One region of the Sedimentibacter sp. genome, then DNA from elsewhere that is predicted to be linked to it. Evidence: riboswitches for the same ligand, from Rfam matches in the RefSeq annotation. Region 1 holds a riboswitch; the other holds the start of a gene.
What was found. A riboswitch is a leader RNA that binds a small molecule or an ion and turns the genes downstream of it on or off. The one in region 1 is predicted to bind FMN.
Positions count from the first base shown of each region.

Region 1 (3,153 bases):
TCCTGAGGGAAGGAGAATATTTCCGGCCATGACGGTGCTTGAAAATCTTGAACTCGGCGCATATCTTAGAAAAGACAAGAAAATCATCAGGGAGGACATTGAGAAGATGTACGGACTGTTTCCGGTTTTGAAGGATAGGAAAAAGCAAACGGCAGGAACGCTGTCCGGCGGTGAACAGCAGATGCTGGCCATGGCCAGGGCTCTAATGTCAAGGCCGAAAATTCTGCTGCTGGATGAACCTTCAATGGGACTGGCTCCGATTCTGGTCATGGAAATATTCAACATCATAAAAAACATCAATAAAGCAGGAACAACAATTCTGCTGGTGGAGCAAAATGCCAAGATGGCCCTCTCCATAGCAAACAGGGCTTATGTCATAGAGACCGGCTCCATAGTTATGAGCGGCAGCGGAACAGAGCTGTCAAACAGCGAAGAAATAAAAAGGGCATATCTGGGTGGCGATTAGCATGTAATTATGATATAATCGTTGTGGAAACTGATATCTGACTTGATAAGGTTGCCGCAAATAATAATGCTGTTTGTCTGGAGGAAATATGATATTGCTTAAGGGTTTTAAATTTGGAATGCTGCTTCAGCTTGCAGTAGGGCCCATGTGCCTGTTGGTTTTCAACACATCTGCAAATCTTGGATTTTTAAATGGCTTAGTCTTGGTTTTGGCAATCGCCTTGGTAGATGCATCATACATAGCCCTGTCAGGCCTGGGAGTAGCGGTACTTATGAGAAACGAACGTGTGCAGGCTGTCTTTAAGGTGCTTGGCTGCCTGGTGCTTTGCGTGTTCGGGTTGAACACAGCGCTTGGAGCAATGAGTATAACATTACTGCCGGACCTGTCATTGTTTTCAGAAAGCACATCTGAAAATCTGTTTCTTCAGGGAATGCTGCTGACAGCATCAAATCCCATGACCATTGTATTTTGGAGCGGCGTATTTTCGTCGCAGGTTGCGGATAACAACCTTAAGCACGGTGAACTTCGTTTGTTTGGTGTTGGGTGTGTGTTGTCAACCATTTGCTTTTTGTCGCTGGTAGCTGCAGCAGGAAGCTTAGTGAGCGGTTTTATACCTCAATACATCATAAAAATTCTGAATATTGCAGTTGGTTTATTTTTGATTATCTGCGGGCTGAAATTATTGTTAAACAGGCAGAAGACCGAGCCATGAGAAAGCCTCCGTCTTCTCAGCCAGTGCAGCGGACAAAAAAAACAATTGACACAGATGCTTTATGGTATTATAATTTCGTTAAATTGAATATATCTTCAGGGCAGGGTGAAATTCCCGACCGGCGGTAAAGTCCGCGAGCCGAAAGGCTGACTTGGTGAAATTCCAAGACCGACAGTAAAGTCTGGATGGGAGAAGAGAAACGGATATTTGCATCCGCATTTTTGAGCATACTAAGGTTCTGAAGACATTTCAGAACCTTTAATTTTTTTTGACGGTTCTCCCTGAACGAACGCATATATTTTACGTGCGGACTGAATATGTCAATGATTTTTGGGTAATAAAAGTAAAAGATAAAATTTTGGAGACTATAATTCTGGAGGTGCTTATGGATTCTAAGGACGTGTTTTACATGAAAAGAGCGTTGGACCTGTCTTTGAAGGGCGCCGGAAAAACAAGCCCCAATCCGCTGGTGGGAGCGGTGATAGTTAAAGACGGGAAAATTATAGGCGAAGGCTTCCATCAGCATTTCGGAGGTCCTCACGCCGAAGTGAATGCAATAAACAATGCTTCGGAGGATGTTGAGGGAGCCACCATTTATGTAACATTGGAACCGTGTTCCCATTTTGGAAAGACACCTCCCTGCGCCAACCTTATTGTTGAAAAGAAATTTAAAAAAGCTGTGATAGCAATGATAGACCCCAATCCCAAGGTTTCCGGAAGAGGAGCTTCCATCCTGCTGCAAAACGGGATCGAAGTGGTAACCGGAGTTTTGGAAGATGAGGCAAGAAAAATTAATGAGGTTTTCCTGAAGTATATAAGGGAAAGAAGACCCTTCTGCATCTTGAAGACGGCTATGACACTGGACGGCAAGATAGCCACAAGGACCGGTGAATCAATGTGGATAACCAATGAAAAATCAAGGCGGCATGTGTATGAAATAAGAAACAGGGTTTCAGGAATAATGGTAGGTGTCAACACGATCATAAATGACAATCCTTCCCTGACCACCAGGATTGATGGGGGAACGGATGCTACGAGGATCATCGTTGACTCAAGGCTGAGGATTCCTTTGGATTCAAAAATCCTGCAAATTGATTCTCCGAAAAAGACCATCATTGCCACCACTGAAATGGCTGACAAAGAAAAGCTAAAGGCATTGAACAGCATGAAAAATGTAAGCGTGGTAATAACACCTCCGAAGGATTCCATGGTTGATTTGGCATTTCTGTTTGACTGGCTGGGGGGCCAGGAAATAGACAGCGTGCTGGTGGAAGGAGGATCTACATTAAACTTCTCTATTCTTCAAAAAAAGCTGGCAGACAAGGTTATCGCCTTCATAGCTCCGAAGATTGTGGGAGGGGAAAGCTCCAAGACGCCTGTAGGCGGAAAGGGATTTGAGCATCTTTCAGAGGCTGTTCTGCTGAAGGATGTGAGCATAAGAAGATTTGACGATGACATTATGGTTGAAGCATATGTGAGAAAGGACTGATTAGATGTTTACGGGATTAATTGAAGAAGTGGGAACGCTGGAAGGTGCTGCATCAGGCGAAAAGTCCATGAAGCTGACCATACGGGCCAAAAAGGTTCTGGAGGATGTGAAGGCAGGTGACAGCATATGCACCAACGGAGTGTGCCTGACCGTGGCGAGTTTTACCAAAAGCACATTCACTGTGGATGTGATGCCTGAAACCATGCGAAAGACAAACCTGGGAAAGCTCAGGCAGGGAAGTCCCGTGAATCTTGAAAGAGCCTTGAAGGTAAGCGACAGACTGGGGGGACACATTGTGTCAGGGCACATAGACGGCACGGGAACAATAACAGGATACAAGGATGAGGACATTGCCACCTGGCTTACGGTGGAAACTAATTCGGACCTCATAAGGTACATAATACCGAAAGGCTCCATAGCCATTGACGGCACAAGCCTTACGGTTGTTGACACCTCGGAAAATTCCTTCAGGGTGTCGCTCATTCC
Region 1 covers NZ_JBCFAS010000002.1:958,806-961,958, reverse strand. Annotated here, with positions in the region: gene AAGU76_RS10890 (ABC transporter ATP-binding protein) at 1-466, shown strand, start outside; gene AAGU76_RS10885 (LysE family transporter) at 555-1,178, shown strand; FMN riboswitch at 1,266-1,379, shown strand; gene ribD (bifunctional diaminohydroxyphosphoribosylaminopyrimidine deaminase/5-amino-6-(5-phosphoribosylamino)uracil reductase RibD) at 1,564-2,667, shown strand; gene AAGU76_RS10875 (riboflavin synthase) at 2,672-3,153, shown strand, end outside.

Region 2 (3,153 bases), on a different contig from region 1:
GGAAGAAGGGAGATGAAATGAGGCTGCCAGTATGTTTCTATGGAGCTCAGAAAAAATCCCGTTGCGAAAACCGACAGGAAGATGCAGATGACGGTGTTGTTGGCAACTATGACAGCAGAGCTGTTTTTAACGTGCTGTTTTATGGTAATTCTTTCGCTGCTTTCAGGTTTTTTGTGTTCTTCTATGAATATGAGCGATAACAGAGCCACAACCAGCGACAGCAAGATTCTTAATACAAGGTTTATATCATATATTCCCATGACTGGAAAGTAAGTTGCGGCAAGTTTAGGGAAAAATCCTCCGGATATGGCACCAGCAGCAAGTCCAAGAGCTTCAAGCACCGCAAGCCTTGTTGTAATGTTGTGAAGCTTATCACTGCCGTTATGTTCTATGTAATAATCTATGAAAAGTGCGTCAAACGATCCTGAAGCCAGAGCTCTGCTGAACCCGTAAAACATGATTCCTGCGCACATGGCAAGAAATCCTCTTCCAAAGTAAATGATTGCAAATCCGATTGATGATATCAAAAGCGAGAGGCAGAAGGTTTTTTTCCTTCCGAAAACATCCGCCATTATTCCTGTGGGAAGCTCCAGCACCACCACAGTGAAGGCGTAAAGACCAAGGATTATTGAAAGATTGCTTAGGCTGGCACCCCTGTCTATAAGAAGCAGACTCATAACCGGAATGAGAAGCCCTGACAAGTAAAAATTCAATAAATACAGAACAGAATAAACTTTGATTTTCATAATTATCCCCTTTATATATGCATCTGATAACGTTCCCCAACTATTATAATATCAAAGATTCATTGCAGTCAAGAAAAATAAACAAATAAGAACCCCACCCAACAAACGCAATCGGAGATTGCTGTTGGGGCCCGGGAACCTTGTTGTATTCACAATAAAAAAGCCGCCATTTCAACATGTGCGGCTTTTTGACCATATTTATCTGTGCAATACGGGCGATATTCTTTTGTAAATAAGCAGTACCATGGATGAAACCACAATACCCTTGAATAAGTTGAAGGGAACGACAGCGTAAAGAACAAAGGTCTTAAGGTCTGTAATCGCAGGATTCAATGCGCTTCCCATCTGTACGAAAGCCTGTACGGGAGCACCGTAAACCTTTGAATAAATAGGAAGAAGAAGATAGTAGTTCATGAATGCTCCGGCTACTGCCATAGCCAGTGTTCCTGCCAGAAGTCCTATTATTGCAGTTTTAAAAGATTTGTTCTGCTTGTAGATTAACCCTGCCGGTATGATGAAAGAGCAGCCTATTATAAAGTTTGCCAGTTCACCGATTCCGCCTGTGTCAGTTCCGTTCAACACAAAGTTTATAAGTATCTTTACAAGTTCGGTAGCAACGCCGGCTGCCGGTCCCAATGCAAATGTACCCAAAAGAACAGGAACCTCGCTGAAGTCCAGCTGATAGAAGTTCGGAGCAAACCACAGCGGAAAGTCAAACAGCATGAGCAGTGTTGCAACTGCTGACAAGACTCCTACCTTTGCTATTACTTTAGCGTTACCTCTTTGATTTACTGAAATTTCACTTTTCATATTTTCCTCCTTGTGCCATGCACGAATAAGATTGTCAGAAGTCCTGTATACTAACGATATTTCTCCCTTACGGTCGAAAAAATCGGGTTAGGGCATACACAGTCTCGCATCTCAAATTTGTCTGCTCCTTGCGTCGCACAAATTTGGTGCTCGTTGCGGTTGACCTACCAACGATTTTTTTCTCCCTTGCGGTCGAAAAAATCGGGTTAGGGCATACAAAAAACCTCTGAAATCTTCAGAGGCCAAACTCGATAGTTCATATTTGCTCACAAATTATGCAAGTAAATCTCTCCTACCATCCAGACTATACTGTCGGTCCTGGAATTTCACCAAGTCAACCTTTCGGCTCGCGGACTTTACCGCCGGTCGGGAATTTAACCCTGCCCTGAAGATGTTTACAAAGCAATTATACCACTTATATTTCATTTGTAAACACCTTTTGCAAAAAAAGTTTGAAAATATTTTATCAATGTAGCAGCTGCTGTTATATAAATTTATATATACATTTTATCATAATTTTGTCCAAGCATAATATTATAGATTAAGAGGACAAGGATGGAGATTGATATGAACGATAAAACCAACATTTTAAAGTTTTTGGGAAACAATCTTAGAAACACTGTGTCCAAGCATTCTGACATCATAGAAAAACAGGCGGTGGAAATAAGGCTTCGGGTCAACAGCCCTGTGTTGATCAAACTAAGGGGCAGGGACTTAAACCTGGGCAGCCTGCATGTTGTAAGCAGAAAGGACATTGAAGAAACTGTTTCCATAGTTACCAAAAACTCGATGCACGCATTTGAAAAGGAAATAAGAAACGGATTCATAACAGTGGAAGGAGGGCACAGGATCGGAATCGGAGGAGACTGTTTTTACGAAGGAGACAGGTTCGGAGGCTTTAAAAATATTACAAGCCTCAATATAAGAGTCGCCAGGGAGTATCCTGGCTGTTCGAAAAGCTTCATGAAATTTTGCATCAGGACAAGTAACAGCATTTACAATACGCTGATAGTCGGACCTCCTTTGTCCGGAAAGACAACTTTCATAAGGGATGTGGCTGTGAACCTAAGCGACGGTTTTCAGATTCCTTTTTTTGAAGGATACGACATTTGTGTGATCGATGAAAGGGGAGAAATAACGTCAGTTTTTGCAGGCATTCCTCAGATGTATGTAGGGATGCGGACAGATGTGCTGTCCTACTGCATGAAAAGGGAAGGTTTCTTCATGAGCATCAGGGCTCTTTCACCCAAAGCAATTATTTCAGACGAACTGGGCTCTGCTGATGATTTTGAAATTGTGCAGTATGCGCTGAAAAGCGGTGTGAATATAGTTACCACTGCTCATGGTTTTTGCCTTGATGATGTAAGGAAAAACATATATATGAAGTCTATTTTGGAAAACAATTTTTTTGACAGGGCAATAATTTTAAAGGACAGCAGCAGACCGTGTTCTGTCAGGGAAGTTTTCGATTTTCAAAGAAATAAGGTGATATACAGTGACTTGGCTTAAAGTTTCTTTGTTTGTTCTTACGGTTGCTTCGGTTAAATTTATTTTCAAATTCATAAACGACTGGGGAGACCAAAGGATTGAAAAGATG
Region 2 covers NZ_JBCFAS010000001.1:342,712-345,864, forward strand. Annotated here, with positions in the region: gene AAGU76_RS01630 (MFS transporter) at 1-746, opposite strand, end outside; gene AAGU76_RS01635 (ECF transporter S component) at 945-1,556, opposite strand; FMN riboswitch at 1,840-1,953, opposite strand; gene spoIIIAA (stage III sporulation protein AA) at 2,124-3,065, shown strand; gene AAGU76_RS01645 (hypothetical protein) at 3,052-3,153, shown strand, end outside.
Region 2: another riboswitch for FMN. It lies ahead of AAGU76_RS01635 (ECF transporter S component); the one in region 1 lies ahead of ribD (bifunctional diaminohydroxyphosphoribosylaminopyrimidine deaminase/5-amino-6-(5-phosphoribosylamino)uracil reductase RibD).